2 regions of the Paenibacillus sp. PK3_47 genome follow, and region 2 is predicted to be linked to the other one. Evidence: riboswitches for the same ligand, from Rfam matches in the RefSeq annotation. Region 2 holds a riboswitch; the other holds the start of a gene.
The links. A riboswitch is a leader RNA that binds a small molecule or an ion and turns the genes downstream of it on or off. The one in region 2 is predicted to bind preQ1.
Positions count from the first base shown of each region.

Region 1: another riboswitch for preQ1. It lies ahead of C2I18_RS18170 (queuosine precursor transporter); the one in region 2 lies ahead of queF (preQ(1) synthase).

Region 1 covers NZ_CP026029.1:4,073,391-4,083,037, forward strand. The annotation lists gene C2I18_RS18155 (aminotransferase class I/II-fold pyridoxal phosphate-dependent enzyme) at 1-232, shown strand, start outside; gene C2I18_RS18160 (YnfA family protein) at 682-1,008, shown strand; gene C2I18_RS18165 (methyl-accepting chemotaxis protein) at 1,091-2,674, opposite strand; PreQ1 riboswitch class I at 3,098-3,143, shown strand; gene C2I18_RS18170 (queuosine precursor transporter) at 3,155-3,859, shown strand; gene C2I18_RS18175 (M24 family metallopeptidase) at 3,965-5,059, opposite strand; gene C2I18_RS18180 (PQQ-dependent sugar dehydrogenase) at 5,725-7,011, shown strand; gene C2I18_RS18185 (MBL fold metallo-hydrolase) at 7,114-7,842, opposite strand; gene C2I18_RS18190 (SDR family oxidoreductase) at 7,984-8,826, shown strand; gene C2I18_RS18195 (GNAT family N-acetyltransferase) at 8,871-9,374, shown strand; gene C2I18_RS18200 (winged helix-turn-helix transcriptional regulator) at 9,430-9,647, opposite strand, start outside.
Region 2 covers NZ_CP026029.1:6,487,852-6,497,498, forward strand. The annotation lists gene C2I18_RS28120 (LysR family transcriptional regulator) at 1-23, shown strand, start outside; gene C2I18_RS28125 (class I SAM-dependent methyltransferase) at 118-954, opposite strand; gene C2I18_RS28130 (DMT family transporter) at 995-1,930, opposite strand; gene C2I18_RS28135 (zinc-dependent alcohol dehydrogenase) at 2,075-3,211, opposite strand; gene C2I18_RS28140 (VanW family protein) at 3,350-4,177, opposite strand; gene C2I18_RS28145 (cysteine hydrolase family protein) at 4,174-4,692, opposite strand; gene queE (7-carboxy-7-deazaguanine synthase QueE) at 4,878-5,600, opposite strand; gene C2I18_RS28155 (6-pyruvoyl trahydropterin synthase family protein) at 5,593-6,075, opposite strand; gene queC (7-cyano-7-deazaguanine synthase QueC) at 6,072-6,737, opposite strand; gene queF (preQ(1) synthase) at 6,764-7,264, opposite strand; PreQ1 riboswitch class I at 7,468-7,511, opposite strand; gene ymzB (protein YmzB) at 7,690-8,025, shown strand; gene murB (UDP-N-acetylmuramate dehydrogenase) at 8,101-9,012, opposite strand; gene C2I18_RS28180 ((2Fe-2S)-binding protein) at 9,221-9,647, opposite strand, start outside.

The sequences.
Region 1 (9,647 bases), 2.4 Mb from region 2:
CCCGTCGATTGCCCGGACGGGGCTGAAGTCCGAGGAATTCGCCCTGCGGCTGCTGAAGGAAGCAGGCGTTGCCGCCGTTCCCGGGCAAGTGTTCGGAACCGGCGGGGAGGGGCATATCCGCTGTTCCTATGCAACATCGGAGGCCAGGCTGAACGAAGCGCTGGAGCGGATGGAAGGGTTCATGAGGAAGGAGAGAGCCTTGGGAAAGAAGCAGAGATATGCAGTGAAGTAACCTATGCAGTGAAGTAAATATCCGGCCGGGAGAGTGTAGCGGCTGGATTCCCATTCACGCAGCAATGCCCCTTCTTCATTCCCATGAAAAAGGGGCTTTTTGCTGTGAGCTTAAGATTATTCTTGTATAATGATTGCAGAGCTGAAGCCCAAATGATTAATGGAGACAGGCTCAGGTGTTAACTGTATTTCGTGCAGCTATAATAAACTATTTTTGTACCTCAGGAGCTTTAATTGTATTCTCTGCAGTTAAAAATCGCCATATTCCATATAAGAAGGATTCTGGCCGTTTTTAGTTGTACAGATTACATTTAAACTTCCGAATCGTCTCTTTTGTAGTCTTTTAACTGCAGGAAATACAACTAACTGTTATGCATACCACTGGTTTCAATAGATGGATGGAGCGAACCTTCAGTAATGTTCGCTTTTGGGAATAAGGGGTGATAACTAATGACAATGGCAATTCTGCTGTTTATCGTGGCCGGTCTCGCCGAGATCGGCGGCGGATATCTGGTCTGGCTCTGGCTGCGGGAATCGCGGCCGCTCTGGTACGGCCTGATCGGGTCGCTGATCCTGATTTCGTATGGCATCATTCCTACTCTGCAAAAGTTTCCTTCCTTCGGCCGGGTATACGCTGCCTATGGCGGTGTGTTCATCGTGCTGGCTGTACTGTGGGGCTGGCTGGTGGACAAAAAAACACCGGATCTGTATGACTGGATCGGGGCAGGCATCTGTATCATCGGCGTGTCGGTCATTCTATGGGCACCCAGGCACTAGCCAAAGTACATAATTTGCAGAGAACATCAAAAAGGCAGCTCCGGGCCGGTAAGACCCTGGAACTGCCTTTTGTGTCTGAGCGTTAAATTTTGAACTGTCGCACTGCTTCCTGCAGCTTGACCGCCTGCTCATGAAGGTGCTGGGCCGTCACAGCATGGCCTTCAAGCTCTTCCTGCTGGCGTGAAGAGTTCCCGGCAAGCGTATCAGCACTGGCCCGGGACATCGCCGTAATCTGCGAGGTCTCTTCCACCGAGGCGCTGACTTCCTCCGTTCCGGCCGAAATTTGCTGGGTGGCAGCGGATACGGACTGGACACTCTGGTTAATGCTCTGAATCAGAATCAGCAGCTGATTGAAGGCATTGCCGGCTTCGGCAACCTTGCCTACGCCAGAGGCAACCTCCTGGTTAACAAGATTCATCTCGGCTACGGAGTGGTTCATATCCTCCTGCAGGCTCAGCAGGAATTCACGGATCTGTTCGTTGGATTCCTTGGACTGCTCGGACAGCTTGCGGACTTCTCCGGCCACCACGGCAAACCCGCGGCCGTGTTCCCCGGCACGTGCAGCTTCTATGGACGCATTCAGCGAGAGCATTTGAATTTGCTTCGTAATTTCGGTGATTCCCTGAACCACCCCGCCGATCATCTGCGAGCGTTCATTCATCAGCCGGAACTGCTCCAGCGACTTCACCGACGCCTGTTCAACCTGGCGCATCTGCTGTACAGCAGTCTGGGCAATCTCATTGCCGCCTATAGCTTCCGCAGAGGCTTCACTGATCTGTTCGGTGACTTCACCGGCCGCGGAGGCGATGTGCTGGATGCCGATATTAATCTCATCCATGGCTCTGGAGTTCTCCATCGTGACGCTGGCAATGGTTGTGCTGCCTTTGCTGATTTCGTTAACGGACACGGCAGAGCGGGCGGCCATGTCATTAAGCACTTCCAAGCGTGTCTTCATATCGTTGGCGTCCTGTACTACATTGCTGGAAGTATCCAGGACCTGGCCGATCATGTCCTTGAGCTTATGGCTCATGCTTCTGAAGCTTTCGGACAGCTGGCTGACTTCATCATTGCCCTTAATCACAAGCTCCTGGGTGAAGTCGCCGCCGGCCATTTTGTTGCTGTAGGCTGCGAGCCGGGAGAGCGGGCGGGTGATTCTTTTGCTCATGAAGTATGCAGCAGTAACCCCTAGGATAAGAGCCAGCAGGGTAATCCATACACTGGTCCAGATCACACTGTTGATTTTTTCATCTACGAAGGCTACATCCGAGCTGACACCGATCACCATCGTGCTTCCGGGAACGCCTTTATACGCTGTTTTATGTATACCGTGACTGTCACTATAGATTTCACTAAGACCCGTTTTACCTTTGGAGGCCTGCTCCATAGCCGGTGTTACTGCAATGTTCTCATCCGCCTGCAGTGTTGAAGCTTTGTCCGCGGTGATAACCGTGGCTTTTCCTTCCTTCAGATTAGCGAGAAAAATGGTCTCGACCCCATGCTGCTTTACTTTTTCCTGTAAATAAAACTGTACGTTTGTTGTCGCCTGTGCACCTTTATTGAGCGCCTGCTGGGCGTGGGTGGAATTCAGGCCTTTGTATACATCCTCGGATGCAACGCCCAGCAGCTTGTCGATTTGCGGAAGTACATAGCTGTTGATCGTATTCATGGATATAAAATAAAAGCTGATACTTAAGACTAACGACGTTAGCAATAGAACGACAAACAACAACATAGTGAACTTACGGCTGATGGAATTCTTAAAGCGTAACATATCATTCTCTCCTTTTTCTGATAGATACATCTGTTTTCTTATGTTCTGCAAGCAGGCCTTGGAAGGTAATATATTCCATATGTATAGGTCATATATCATGCCTGGAAGGTTATTGATAACTATTCTATAGAATTAACCCCTGGTTGAATAGTGAAAAGTTTGGATTTAGGCTTATATTTTCTGAAAAATCTGAATAATTATCGAATCATTTATGAATTTTCCGAAAAACAGTGAATTTAGTCCTACTTTTGCGAAAATAAGTTTTCATAGCATGTTAGCTTACAATGTGATAGAGTAGTAATGTTTTGTTCAAAGCAAAACACCGCGGTTCGTAACCATCCCGCGTAAACAAAACTAGGAGGAAATACAGAAGTCATGTTTAATTTGTTGTGGAGTATTTTGTTCGTTATTGTGAACTTTGCTTTTTTTCTGCTCTGTTTCCGTCTGTTCGGTAAAAAGGGCTTGTACGCCTGGGTCGGCATCGCCACGGTGATCGCCAACATCCAGGTGGCCAAAACGATTGCCATGCCGTTCGATATTGTGATGACGCTGGGCAATACGATGTATGTCACTTTGTATCTGACCAGTGATTTGCTGAATGAGAAATACGGCCGGAGGGAAGCGAGAAATGCGGTATGGTTCGGGTTCTTCACTTTGCTGATGACAACCGTGCTGATGCAGATGGTGCTCGTATTCAAGCCGGAGGGAGACCCAGTCTTCCAGACTTCTCTGGAAACGATCTTTGGTCTGATGCCGCGTCTTGCGCTGGGCAGTCTTGCCGCTTATTTTGTCAGCCAGTTCCTTGATGTCCATCTCTATGCCTGGATCCGCAAGTTCTACGGCTCATCGCGCCAATTGTGGATTCGTTCGAACGGAAGTACGATGATCAGTTCTTTTGTAGATACGCTGATTTTTTGTACGATTGCTTTTGCCGGCAGATTCGAGTTCGAGATTTGGGTAGAAATACTGCTGACTACGTATGTCGCAAAATTCCTGCTGACAGGCGCAGGTACGCCGGTTCTGTATCTTGCCCGTTCCTTCAAGTTCGCCGAAGATGAGCAGCCGGTCCGCAAGGATTGAGAATAAGGTTGTATATAGAAAAGCAGCAGATCCAACCGGTAGCGGTGTGATCTGCTGCTTTTTTGTGTGAGTGGGCTTGCACCGCTCGGGTATAGCAGGCATCCCTTACAAATGAAGTATGGTCAGCTCTTTCGGGAAAGAGGTTAAGGTCTGCGGACCCTCCGGAGTGACGAGCACATCATCTTCGATCCGTACGCCGGCCAGATTCGGAACATAGATGCCCGGCTCAACCGTAAATACGTTCCCGTTCTCAATAATATCCTCATTCAGGCCATGAAGGGAAGGATATTCATGGGTGTCCATTCCCAGGCCGTGGCCTACACGGTGCATGAAATACTCACCGTATCCGGCAGCTTCGATGACTTCGCGGGCTGCGCGGTCAACGGAGCCGAATGTAGCGCCCGCTCTGGAAGCGGCGAGGCCGGCTGCATTGGCGGCCAGCACAGTGTTGTAGATTTCGGTCAGCTTGCTGTCAGCTTCTTCAACAGCAAAGGTGCGGGTAATATCCGATGCATAACCAGCGGCATACACGCCGAGGTCGAACATCAGGAAATCACCCGGCTGGATGACCCTGCTGCCCGGTACGCCGTGCGGGAGCGCCGTGTTCGGGCCGGAGAGCACCATAGTGTCGAAGGAGGGGCCGGAGGCGCCTACCTTTTTCATCAGATACTCCAGCTCGGCAACCAGCTCGATCTCGGTCACCCCTGCCTTAACATGCTTAAGCCCCTGGCGGAGAACCTCCTCCACCAGCTCGGCCGCATGCTTCATCCGGCTGACTTCCTCCGGTGTCTTGATGGCGCGCATGGACCGCAGCATAGGGCCGATGTCGCTGAAGCTTGCGGCATTCACAGCTTCGGAGAGCCTCTCGAAGCGGCTTACAGTGAAGTGCTCCTTTTCAATGCCGACTTTATCCGGGCGTGTCCCGCCAAACCGGGACTTCAGCAGCTCGTACGGATTATCCGTATCGCTATGCGTCAGAATGGTTGTGACCTTAGATGCGGCATGCGCGGCTTCGGCATCCAGTGCCGGAACGATCAGAACGGGCTCCTCCCCGCGGATCAGCAGCAGGCCGAGAAACCGCTCATGCGGATTGCTGGCAAAGCCGGTCAGATAGTAGACATGCTTGGGATCGGTGACGAGCAGCGCCTGGAGTCCGGCGCCGGACATTTGCTGCTCCAGGCTGTTCAGAGCATGATTCATTAGTAATTGTTCCCCTTTCGTCTTCACGCTGGAAAAAAGCAATATTCTAATTATAGATCATAACCCTGCGGGGCGCACGCCAAGGCTTAATATCGCATAACAAGGGTTTAACCTGTGGGACCAGCGGGTAATAGTTGCCAAATTATAAGCAGCCGGGTAACTTGCTCCATTTAGTATACGCAACCCATAGTTTGTCTAATGGCCCGAGGTAGTATATGCAACTATAGTTAGGGTTAACGGATCGAGGTTGGATATGCAATTAGTTAGGGTTAACGGATCGAGGTTGGATATGCAATTATAGTTAGGGTTAACGGATCGAGGTTGGATATGCAATTATAGTTAGGGTTAACGGACACAAGTTGAAAGACCTGACCCGTATTTTGGCTAACGGACCGAGGATCCCTTATTTATCCATATAACGGGAAACGGCAGGGCTAACGGACCCCAGGGGCCTTATTTGCTGACATTAGCCCCAAATCTGCTGTAAGTATAGGCAATAAGGGAACTAGGGTCCGTTAGCCCGCCAAAAATGCTGAATATCCAAAAATAACGGAACTACGGTCCGTTAGAGTTATGGGCAAGCGGCGAACGTATCGCCGTCCTGAAGTATTCCCGACAAGATCATGTATTATCTGCTCCAAAACCCAGTGAAGAAGGTGATAACTATGATCCGTGATAGAAAATATACCCGTTCAGCACTATTCCGCTGGACCTCCCTGATCCTGCTGGCCGGAGCATTAACCGCCTGCTCTGAGACAGGCGGGGTGGATGGTCAGCTGGAAAGCGAAGGGCCGCGGTTGGGAGCAGAAACACCTGCTGGCAGCAGGCCGTCTGCTGTACCGGCTCCTGCAGAGAACAGCATGAATATGAATACAGAGCAGCCGGCTGAAGAAGCTGAAGCGCCGCCTTCATCAGAGCAGGCAAAATCCGCGGAGTCCTTTCCCTACACAGCCGAGACGCTGGTGAGCGGGCTGAATGTTCCGTGGGAGATAGCTTTTGCGCCGGATGGGCGGATATTTATTACCGAACGGCCCGGAACGCTGCGCGTCATTGAGAACGGCAAGCTGAGAGAAGCGCCGCTGCTGGAGCTGTATGCACCGTTTGTCAGCACGGGCGAGGGCGGACTGCTCGGGTTAGCGCTGGATCCGGCGTTTGCCGATAACGGATATGCCTATGTCTATCACTCTTACCGCGAGGGGGACGGTATACAAAACCGGGTGCTGCGGATCATTATAGACAGCAGTGCGGCGGAAATCGACAAGGTGCTGCTGGACGGCATACCGGGGGACACCAACCATAACGGAGGACGGATCAAATTCGGTCCGGACGGATATCTGTATGTTACAACCGGGGAACGTTATGAGCCGGAGCTGGCGCAGGATAAGGAGAGCCTAGGCGGTAAAATATTGCGGATTGCCCCGGACGGCTCCATCCCGGAGGATAACCCGTGGCCGGATTCACCTGTGTACAGCTGGGGTCACCGCAATGCGCAGGGACTCTCCTGGCAGCCTGGTACAGGCGTGCTGTACAGTTCTGAGCATGGCCAGTCCAGCCATGACGAGATCAACATTATTGAGCCCGGAGCCAATTACGGCTGGCCGCTCATTGAAGGCGGTCAAGCCGGCGAGGAAGGCGGCATCAGCCTGAAGAGCCCGCTGCTGCACAGCGGAGACGAGACCTGGGCGCCGTCAGGAACGGCCTTCATTACGCAGGGTCCCTGGAAAGGTGAACTGCTGGTTGCCAGTCTGGCAGGAGAGCAGCTGCTGTGGGTCTCACCTTCCGGCAGCAATGGTGAACCTGCTGCTACCGCCTTATTCGAAGAGGAATGGGGCAGGCTGCGCAATGTTGCCGAAGGACCGGACGGCACCCTGTATGTACTGACGAACAACCGGGATGGCCGGGGTGATCCGGGGGAAGGGGATGACCGGCTGATTGCACTGAGGCCGGATTGAAAATAACAGCCCAGAAACGGACGAAAGGCTGTTCCGCGAGTAGACACATTCTACAAGCGGAACAGCCTTATTGGTCTTTACAGCGCAGCTTCAAGAACGGAATTACAGCGATCCCGCCAGTTCGTCAATAAGCGCCTGCGGGCTGCCTTCGTACAGTCCGCCGTGATAACAGAGGACGGTCTGAATCTGCCGGCCTTCAAGCTTGCGCAGACTGCGGAGTGCCAGCGGCATATCGGGTGTCGCTGATTCCGCAGGTCCGGCGAGCTGGCCGTCTACTACACGCAGTTCGTCAGCAGCGAGCAGCAGCTTTTGCTCCGGCACGTAGAGACAGATGTGCCCCGGAGTATGGCCGGGCGTGTGGATGATCTCGATTCCGCCGCCCCAGGGGAGCTGCTCTCTATCCTGCAGCTCCGTCATGTCCAGCTCTTTCAGCTCATCCAGAAACCGGCTGAACTGTTCCTGAAAGGCTTCCGGCATTTGCGATACCCGCTGCGGGTTCATCTTGATCATCGGTGCGCTTGCAGTGCCAGCCGGCAGATCCTCCGGGTGGACAAACAGCCGGACACCGGGCAGCTCACGGGCCAGTACGGCCAGATTACCGATATGATCGATATCCTGATGGGTGATGATAATCCGTTTGATATCAGAGAGCTGCTCGCCTGCATCACGGATTGCCTGGACGAGAGCTTCGTACTGTCCGAACATGCCGGTGTCGATCAGAGTCAGACCATCCGCATCCTTAAGCAGCACCGGGAAAATCTCAGTCGGGCCGAATACCGGGGAGAGCATAGGTACGGTCAGAACGATAACTTTTGGTGACTTATTCAGCATTTATTTCCGGGAATCTCCTCCCGGTTCACCTCCTGCTTTTCTTAACTCCTGATATGATGTAACATAATTCTAAAACATCTGTCTAAAAATGGCCAGGCCAGGGCTTAGGCCGGCAGATCCGTGCAGGAAAGGGGATTCGCCATGAAAGGGAAGACCGTGCTTGTCACCGGAGGCAACTCCGGAATGGGACTGGCGACGACGATTGAAATGGCCCGCAGAGGGGCACAGGTCATCATGGCCTGCCGCAGCCGGCAGCGCGGGGAAGAAGCGCTCGCTGAAGCTAAGCGGCAAAGCGGGTCTCCTGATATTGCGCTGATGCTCTGCGATCTGGCTTCCTTTGACAGCATCCGCAGCTTTGCGGAGGAATTTAGCTCTAAGTATCCTGTGCTCGATGTGCTGATTAATAACGCCGGCGTTGTCACGATCCGCAGGGAGCTTACCTCTGACGGATACGAGATGGATTTCGGCGTAAATCATCTGGGACATTTTCTGCTCAGCAATCTGCTGCTGGATTCCTTGAAATCAGCTGAACAGGGACGGATTGTAGTGGTTGCTTCCGGTGCCTACAAGATCGGAAAGCTGCATCTGGATGACCATACGCTGTCCCGGGGCTTCAATCCGGCCAAGGCTTATGCCCGGTCCAAGCTGGCCAATATCCTGTTCACCAGGGAGCTGGCCGCCCGGCTGCAGCATACCGCAGTCACAGTGAATGCTGTTCATCCGGGGGCGGTGGGGACAAGCATTGGCGTCAACCGGGAGACAGGCTTTGGCCGTCCGCTGCTGAAGCTGCTGTCGTATTTCTTCCTCACGCCTGAACAGGGTGCGGATACGGCCATCTACCTGGCAACTGCTCCTGAGCTGTGCGGTGTGACAGGCCAATATTATTACCGCCGTGCCATCCAGGAGCTGTCGCCAAGAGCTGCGGACAGTGCAGCAGCTGCGCGCCTGTGGGAATGGAGCCTGGAGCAGACAGGGCTTAAATAAAGAGGTACAGCTGCATGGCAACAATATTAGGAGGAATGGAAAGCATGGCTTGGCAAAATTACAGCATTGAAGATGCATCGATTGAGGATTTGGGAGCTATTGTAGATATTTATAACTCGACGGTAGCCGGGCGGGTCGTTACGGCCGACCTGGAGCCGGTGACCGTGGAGGACCGGCTGAAATGGTTCCATGAGCATAACAGCCATCATCGCCCGCTGTGGGTACTGAGACAGGACGGGGAGATTGCTGCCTGGTTCAGCTTCCAGTCCTTCTATGGCCGTCCGGCCTATAACGGCACTGCCGAGATCAGCGTATATGTAAACGAGAAATTCCGCGGTACGGGTGCCGGAAGCCTCCTGCTGACCAAAGCGCTGGAGGAATGTCCGCGCCTTGGCCTCCAGAACCTGGTCGGCTTTGTATTCGGCCATAACGGCCCAAGCCTTGCCCTGCTGCGCAAATTTGGCTTTGAGCAGTGGGGGCTGCTGCCCGGTGTTGCCGAGCTGGACGGCATTCTGCGGGATCTGGTCATTATCGGCCGCAAGCTGTAAACTGTAAATTGTAAGTTGTAAATTGCAGGGTAAGCTGGAGGTATACCGGCAGGGGCTACTGCGAAGGAGATTGTTCGCTTTGGCAGCTGTCCGCACTGATCCATGCTTCCGACCACTGCTCCAGATCGCGGATGACCGGTTCCAGGGCACGGCCTTTATCTGTCAGGGAATATTGTATTCTTACAGGTGTCTCGGGAAATACCTCGCGCAGGACAATGCCTTCCTGTTCCAGCTCCTTGAGCCGTTCCGACAGGAGCCTGCCGCTGACCGGCA
Region 2 (9,647 bases):
CTAAGGATGAGGATGAGCTATAAGCAGCTGCTTTGTTTTGCGGTTTTACAAAAAAACCGGTAACCCCACGTACGCTGTATTTTAACAGCCGTACCGGGGTACCGGTTTTATTCATGTTCAATTCTTTTCTGCAACCAGGGTAAAAGTTTTCGGGATGCCTTTGTCGTATACATCGGAGGACAGGTTCGGCTCTTCTGCCAGCTCCAGGATCATTAATCCGCTGCGCGCCGCCGCTGTAACAATTTCGCCCAGTGTCCATCTGCGCCAGTACACGACGCTGTGCTTTTCCCCGGAGACCGTTCCGCCTGAAGAGGGCAGGTATTTGGAGTAGGACACCTTTTTCTCCTCAAGTGAGGTATCAAAATAATCCCCGCTTACCTTGTGCTTGCGCACCTTGGCGGTAGAGCCTTTGGAGGTGATCAGTTTGGTTGTTACCGGGTGAAAGTCACGCAGGACGAACCTGCCGCCGGGAGCCAGCAATCTGCCGACCGTCTCCATAAAAGGAGCCAGATCGGTGAAATAGTGCAGAATCCCCATCTCTGCGAACACCAGACTGTAGGATTGATTCAGCACTTCTTCAGGCAGCTTTAGCACATCGGATACGATATAAGTAAGCTGTACGCCGGCCTCACCGGCGAGTTCTTCTGCATAACGGGCATTGGCTTCCGAGAAATCGGCTACCGTGACTTCCGCCCCGAGCAGCCCCAGCGCCACAGCCTTCATCCCGTTGGAGCCCATGAGATTCATAATTTTCAGGCCGCTGACTTCACCCAGGTAATTCATTAACGGATACAGCTTTCCTGACGGATCTTTGACCAGCTTGGCTGCAGCTTCTGCAGGCGTACCGAACCGGCTGGTCCATGCGGCATACGTATCTTCATTCCAGGTCTCTTCACTGGTAGGAACCCCCGGCTGAGCTTCGTCCGGCTGCCCGTTGTGATCTTGTTCATTCATTGTGTAAACTGCCCCTTTGAAATTCTATAATGTTCTATCCTTAAGATGCATTAGGAAGAGCCTCGCTCTGCCCCAGTGTTTTTTTGCGTCCCGCATACAAGTAGACGACCAGCCCGCCCATAACGAGCACGCCCCCCATCCACTGCAATCCGGTCAGCTGTTCACCCAGCAGCAGGAAAGCCAGGATACTTGCGCCTACAGGTTCACCCAGAATGTTCATGGATACTGTAGTCGCTGAAGCATACTGCAGCAGCCAGTTGAACAATATATGGCCGAAGACGGTCGGAACAACCGCCAGCAGAACGAAAATCCCCCACTCCTTGGAAGGATAATCAAAAAACGGGATGCCTGCCGCAAGATTATACACTGCAAATACTGCTGCAGCCGAGATAAAAACGATCAGACTGTACAAATACGCAGGCATGCGCGCCACAAGCTTTTGACCAATCAGCATATGGGCTGCAACTGCAGCCGTACCGCCAAGAGAAAGCAAATCACCTTTAAGATTGTCTGCGGACAGTCCGATATCCCCCCAGCCGATGAAGATCACGCCGAATATGGCGATCGCAAGGCCCAGAATGGCCGAAGAGGTACTCCGTTCTTTATACAAAAGATAAGCGCCCAGCATGATGAACACCGGCTCAAGTGCCATAATCATGGTTGAGCTGGCCACAGAAGTGAACTTCAGCGAGCCCATCCACAGCAGAAAATGCAGCGCCAGCATCGCACCGGATACAGCCAGCAGCAGCCAGTCCTTTTTGCGCAGGGCAGCAGCGGCTCCGGTATAGGGCCGGGCAAACGGCAGCATCAGCAGTGAGGTGAACAGCAGACGGTACATCCCTTGAACCGAGGCGGGTGCCGAAGACCATTTTATAAAAATAGAGGAGAAAGAAATAGCCACAATTCCAACCAGCATGAGCAGCGGAACAGGTACAGGCGGTTTTTTAGCATTCACGAACAGACGTCCTTTCGGCATGATAAAAGTCACTTATGTAAATTTACCGCAGAACGCAGAATTTTGCAGCCCTTTTCATAAAATTTCATTAAATAAAGACATGGGCTCCCGGAACCGGGAAAACCCATGCCTAAGAACAGAAGCAGCTGCTTGAGCCGGCCTAACTTAAGGCTTCAGAATAACCTTGATACAGTCATCTTCCTTCTCGCCAAAAATATTGTATGCGTGCTCCGCTCTGCTGATCGGCAGACGGTGTGTAATGATGTCCGTAGGATCGAACTTGTTCTCCTTAATCATCTGATACAGCTTCGGCATGTAGTGGATGACAGGGGCCTGGCCCATTTTGAGTGAAACATTGCGTTCGAACAGGTGGCCCAGCGGGAACATATTATAGGTAAGTCCATACACGCCGATAAGCTGGATCGTACCGAACTTGCGCACAACCTCGGAAGCAATACGGAACGCACTGAGAGAGCCACCCTGCAGCTTCAGGTTAGTCTCTACTTTTTCCATAATCGTTTTCTTGGCATCAAGCCCGACACAGTCGATCACGACATCCGCCCCGCCGCGGGTAATTTCCTTCAGATGCTTCTCAAGGTCTTTTACCTCGTCAAAATTGTAGATTTCAACGTTATTCGTCCGTTTGGCATGCTCCAGGCGGTACGGGACATTATCCACTGCGATGACGCGTGAAGCGCCTTTCATCCAGGCGAACTTTTGGGTCAGCAGCCCTACCGGTCCGCAGCCAAGCACAATTACGGAATCGCCGGGCTTCACGCCGGCATGCTCCACTCCCCACCATGCGGTCGGTATAATGTCCGAGAGAAACAGCAGCTTCTCGTCTTCCATCTCGGCATCCTCCGGCACCACAAAAGGACCAAAATTACCATAAGGCACTCTCAGCAGCTCGGCCTGTCCGCCGGCAAATCCGCCGTAAGATTCAGAATATCCCAGCATCCCGCCGGTATCCTTCGCATCATTGGCATTATCGCATTGGCTCTCCATCTCATGCTGACAGAAGAAACATTGACCACAAGATACATTAAAAGGGATGATGACGCGGTCGCCCTTTTTCACTTTTGTAACCTCTGGTCCAACCTCTTCCACGATTCCCATAGGCTCATGCCCAATTACGTAGTCGTCGTACATGCCGGGAATATTCCCGTTATAGAGATGCAGATCTGATCCGCAAATGGCTGTTGAGGTAATACGGACGATAATGTCATCTTTCTTTTCCAGCTTGGCATCGGCTACTTCTTTGACTTCCACTTTCTTCTTCCCTTGATAAGTTACCGCCTTCATATTGAGGACCACTCCTTCGGTAGTTGAGTAATGGATAGTAGGGCATAACCCAATGTCATACTATGTTATAACCCTAAATCCTTACTCTCTATCTGTTATCCCCGAAAAATAGCGTCTTATTCTCATTCCTGTCCAATCTCAGACGGGGTACAGCAGCGGCGAATACATCATGAGTGCATGATTCTCGGCCACTTCCTCATCTCCTGCCAGCTCCCCGGACCTTGTCAGCAGTTTCCGCCTGATCCTGTTGCTGCGGATGTAGCCGCCCCAAGGTTCAAGACTGATGCCATGTTCCGCCTCGTAGACCTCGTAATGGTAAAGCTGTCTGCCGTCGCATCTCCATTCCCCGTGCAAATGGGTATCATCAAGCCATAGCTTTAACTGGTAAGTATGCTCTGTATTATTCAGCAGCTGCAGATCCAGATAATTATAGGCGCAGGTTGCCCCGCTGCCGAATGGCTGGGTCCGCTGCTCATCCGGAAACACATCATAGCTGTGGCGGTGCCGTTCCGTTACGGTCAGCGGAGTGTGCAGCGTCATCCAGTAGATCAGATTGGACAGCTGGCATAACCCGCCTCCTGTTCCTGTCCGGAATCCCCCGTAGTACAGGACCATTCCATCAAGGTACCCTTTCCGCCGGGCTGGCTTCCCGATGCTTTGCCAGTAAGAAAAGCGTTCTCCCGGCCGTACCATAAGACCATCAAGCCTGGCCACAGCAAGCTTCAAATTCATGATTTTGTTATATTGCAGAGTCATATCGACATTTCTCAGGCTGCGCAGCAGCGGTGTCGCATGTCCGGCTGCTTCATAAGGAAGATTCTCAGAACGATGCAGCTTGGCTCTCTTAGTGTTATCTGTCCACCATTTCAGATATCTTTTCCAGGTGAAATACCGCTTGCCTGCAAACAATCTCAGCTTCGAACGGCGGACCGGCTTCATGGCGGCTTTCGTTTTCCCCGGATTCATCTGAACTCCACCTCATGCTCAGGCTTCAGGACCGCAAACCTTCCCCCTAACACGGCGTTATGATGTCCAACAATCTCCTCTGCGTTAAAACGGGCATTAGGAAAAGTACTGTGGGCATCCTGTACCAGGACACTGGAATATCCCATACTGTAAGCGCGTCTGACGGTCGTGTCCACACAAAATTCGGTTTGCATGCCGCAGATTACGAGGTCGGTAATCCCCAGACGCTGCAGCTCCTCATGCAGATTGGTCCTGTGGAAGCTGTCCCAAGTCGGTTTCTCCACAATTGTATCTTCCGGGAGCGGCGTAATCAGACTGCTGATCTGCCATGTATCCGTACCTTTGGTGTATTCCTCGTCTTCAGTGTGCTGAACGTATACTACCGGTATTCCAGCAGCGCGGGCTTTGTTAAGCAGGGATACAATCCGGCCCATAACTTCATTCCCGTCGTGCAGCTCCACCTCATAAGAGAACATCGCTTCCTGAACATCGATAATTAACAGTGCTGTTGTCATTGTCATATGCCTCCCGGAATGGACTTTTTACCATGAAACCTATGATTATATGTAAGTTACAGTCTAAAGGCTGATAATATCATAGATAACAGAATTTACAAGTATAAATATGACAGCACAAAAAGGGCATCCCGGACACCATTAAATGGCAACAAGATACCCTTACAGTTATTTCAGTTATTCAATTATTTCCCGCGCTTGTTGTGCCAGATCAGCGCATGCAGCTGCGGGAGTACCCGTGCCCGGTTCATCTCAGGATCAGCAATGGCAAGACCAAACAGCCATTCCAGCCGTCCAAGCAGCCGTGCAGAAATATCGCCTTCCTCGGTAACATTCTCGTTACCCGGCTGCAGGAACAATGGCACTGCAGGGTAGCGTTTGTGGACGCTTTTGGCATATGCAAAATCCGCCTCATCAAATACAACCACCTTCAGACTGTGTGCAGACCTGCCGCCCTGCTGAAGCTTGTCCATGATGCTGTCCAGCATTTCAAAATCCGTATTCATCCCGGAGCTTGGCGGCTTGGGGCTGATTGTCAGCACATCCACGTCACAGAACCAGTCCTGCCATCTGCTGCCTTGTGTCTCTATCGCTGCCTGGATTCCCCGCTCATGCAGTCCTTGTATGAAAGTGCCCATGGCTTCGCCGATCAGCGCCGGATTCCCCCCGGAGATGGTAACACAATCAAAGTTATTGCCGGCCAGCCGCTCCAGTTCGTTCAGAATTTCTTCCGGCTCCATCATCTGCACCTTATCTTTGGCCGATCCGTCCCACGTAAAAGAGGAATCGCACCAGCCGCAGCGGTAATCACAGCCATAAGTGCGGACGAACATCGTCTTCACACCGATAACTGCGCCCTCCCCTTGAATCGTTGGCCCGAAGATTTCAATTACAGGTATCTTACTCACAGTCACAGCCTCCATACAGCCGGTAAGACGGTCCCTCTTCAGGAATATCTGCGGCAAGCACTTCAGCCCAGGAGGTAGGCGTCTCCCACAGCTTCACTGAGTAAAGCGGCAGAGAAGCCTGCTTCAATTTATAGGCGATGTATGCCGACATGTTCTCTACAGTGGTCCGGAAGGAGAGCAGTGCCACCTTGGAGCCTGTACGGTTCAGGGTCTCAAGCACAGGCTCGTTGCCCATTGCCAGAAAAGCATGATCCAGCCGGTCCACCAGGCTCTGCTGCACAACCGTTTTGATGTCACTGAAATCTATGACAAAGCCTTCATCCGAATGACCGGCCTCTGTGGAAGGTACACCTTTCAGCACAACCTCAAGCTTGTACGTATGCCCGTGCAGGTTGCTGCATTTTCCCTTATGGCCCACCAGCTGATGCGCGGAATCAAAGGTGAAAATTTTGCAGACTGTCACTTCATTCATCATGATAGACCCACCTGCTTGCTCTCAGCCTCATACTGCGACAGTCCACGGCTGCGCAGCTCGCAGGCAGGACAGGTTCCGCATCCGCTGCCGATAATTCCGTTATAGCAGGTTAAGGTGTGCTCACGGATATAATCGAAATGGCCCAGCTCGTCAGCCAGCTTCCAGGTTTCTTTTTTGTCCAGCCACATCAGCGGAGTGTGGATGACGAATTCATAGTCCATTGACAGGTTCAATGTAACATTCAGTGATTTTACGAATACATCCCGGCAGTCCGGATATCCGCTGAAGTCGGTCTGGCATACGCCTGTGATGATATTGGCAAATCCAAGCTGTTTGGCCAGAATGGCGGCAAAAGACAGGAAGAGCAGGTTCCGTCCATCCACAAAAGTGCTCGGCAGCTCCCCTTCCTCACCAGCCTCAATCTCAATGTCATCACGTGTCAGTGCGTTGGGAGCCAGCTGATTTAAGAGACCCAGGTCAAGGATATGCTGCTTCACATTGAAATGGGCGGCAATCGCCTTGGCAACTTCAATCTCGGCAGCATGGCGCTGATTATAGTTAAAGGTAACGACCTGAACTTCTTCGTACTGCTGCAGGGCCCACACCAGGCATGTAGTGCTGTCTTGTCCGCCGCTGAATACGACGAGTGCTTTTTGGTTCATCTCTTGTTTTCTCCTCTCCATACTGCTTAGCGGTTGTCGACTTTTTCGGGATACAGGTCATGGTTCATCAGGCGGTGTTCGGCCATGGCCTCATATTTGGTTCCCGGACGTCCCCAGTTGCAGTATGGATCAATGGAAATGCCGCCGCGCGGAGTGAATTTGCCCCACACTTCGATATACCGCGGCTCCATTAGAGCGATCAGGTCATTCATAATAATATTGACACAGTCTTCATGGAAATCCCCGTGATTGCGGAAGCTGAACAGATAGAGCTTCAGGGACTTGGATTCGACCATTTTGATATCAGGAATGTAGGAAATATACATCACGCCGAAATCCGGCTGGCCGGTCACAGGGCACAGGCTTGTAAACTCCGGACAATTGAATTTCACAAAATAATCGCGTCCCGGATGCTTGTTGTCAAACGATTCAAGAATCTCCGGAGCGTATCCGAATTTGTACTCTGTTCCCTGGTTACCCAGCAGGGTGACCTCCTGCATTTCCTCTTTTAATCTTCCTTCTGACATGACAAAAAACCCCTCTCTTTTCCCTCGGCATCTGTGCCGGAAGTGGAAAGAAGAACGAGATTCCGAAAACATGGCTCTACTAAGAAGAAACGACCCGGTTAACGGGCGTCGTCTATTTTGCGCACAGCATAGCAGAAAATAAGTACAGGCACAGGCCTATACCCCTTTAAGTCTCAGAATGAACAAGACTATTGTTATGCAAAAGCGGCTTAGTTTTTTATAGAGGGAGTTTGCGAACCTCTCCTGCGCATATACGCAGACTTCTTCTTTATATTGTTGCTTGCGTTTTGAACTATACCATGATTCACAGATGCCTGACAAGCCTCCGCCCCTTCCACTTTGTTCATGGCCGGAGGACGGATTCATTTTTAAGGAAAAGGGTAACTTAACAATAATAATCTATAACACAAGGATGGGATCAGCTTATGGAACTAGCTGTAGAAAAGCTTAGGGAGTGGCTCAGCGAGCAGGCAGGAACAACCATTGTCATTAAAAAGCAGGAGCTAGAGGATCTCGATACGGTTCACTTCACTGTGGAAAGTGTTGATTACCGTTCCGCAGAGGATACCATCGATGATTATCTGGACGACGCGCTGATTCTTAGAGGTTCAGGCAGCACAGTCAATGGGGATGGAGAGCCTGTCCCGCTTCCGCAGCCAAGCTATGAAATTGCTGTACAAGGCCTCAAAATTAACAGTGCGGCAGAAGACCGTGCGGAAATCCAGACGGACAGAGGCAAGTACGAGATTTCGTTAACGTAATTTATATTATGTAAACAATTTGCCATTGTGAAACAAAAGAACGGGCCGCGGTAACTTCTTCCGCGGCCTTTTAATTTATTCTTCTCCGATGATTTCCACTTCAGTTTCCAGTTCTACGCCGAATTTATCCTTCACTGTCGCCCGGACATGGTGGATCAGTCCGATATAATCACTTGCTGTAGCATGATCCGCATTGACAATAAAGCCGGCATGCTTGCGGGAGACTTCTGCTCCGCCGATTCTGGTTCCCTGCAGTCCGCTCTCCTGAATCAGCTGTCCGGCATAATGCCCCGGCGGACGCTTGAATACACTGCCGCAGGAAGGATACTCCAGCGGCTGCTTGGATTCCCGCATAAATGTCAGTTCATCCATCGAAGCTTTGATAGCCGCCGGATCGCCTGGCTGCAGCGCAAACCGGGCTTCGAGCACGAGAAAGTCCCCGCTGGCAAAGATACTTTTTCTGTATCCCCACTGGCATTCCTCACCGGACATCGTTACCAGCTGCCCCTCTTTGTTGATGGCAAGCGCACTATGCAGCACATCCTTGACTTCGCCCCCGTAAGCTCCAGCATTCATGTAAAGGGCACCTCCGACAGTCCCGGGAATGCCGCAGGCAAATTCCAGTCCGGTCAGCTTTTGCTCCAGGGCATACCGGGAGACATCAATAATTTTGGCGCCGCACTGGGCATACAGCAGATTATCCCTCATCCCCATATCATTAATCTCTGACGTTTGCAGGACAATTCCGCGGATACCACCGTCCCGGATAATCACGTTTGAGCCGTTGCCAAGTACAGTCAGGGGAATGCCGTTTTCCCTGGCGTATGTAACAATCGTCTGAATTTCATCGTAAGCAGCTGGTGCGGCAAGGATATCCGCCTGGCCGCCCATTTGTGTAAATACATAGCTTTTCAGCTCTTCATGGCTTTTTACTGCACCAGCTGGAAGCAGCTGCTGCAGTTCCTCTTTAATTTTGCTGATATTCATTTGATTTTGCTCCTTTAACACTATAGAAATAATGTCCTTGAGTTATAAATTATACATGTACAGGATATTGTTAAAATTAATATGGCTTACATGCGCCGTCTTATCAGGCAACCACAACTTTAACAACGAACAGGCTCCCTTGTCAATGACGGGAGCCTGTTGCAGGTATGCCTTTAATATAGTATGATACCATTCTTCCATTTATAACCTACCCCTGCGCCGCAGCAGCCTGCTTGCGGAACTCTGTTCTTCTTGTCGCCCGCTCTTCCTCTTTAATCCGCGGACAAGTGTAACAGTAACTCCCGCCTTCTGTACGGTAATACATGCAGCAGCGGTTGCGCATAAGTACGGTTTTGTCAGAATCCGCAAGGGATTCAATTCTGCGAAGCTTTACGTGAAAAGGATTCTTCGGAAGCAGAAACACCTCTGCAGGCATTTCATCCTTCAAATAATTATAATCTTCCTGCACAGTGGCCAGAAGCTCCTCATGATCAGCGGCTGCAGCCAGTGACTCCATAAAATAATTAAATTTGGTCGGCATCTGTCCCCAGATTTCTCCCAGAATCAGTCCGCTGACCGTCGACATCATCCGGAACAGAGGTCCGGCCGTTTCCGCATAGAACCGGTTAATGACT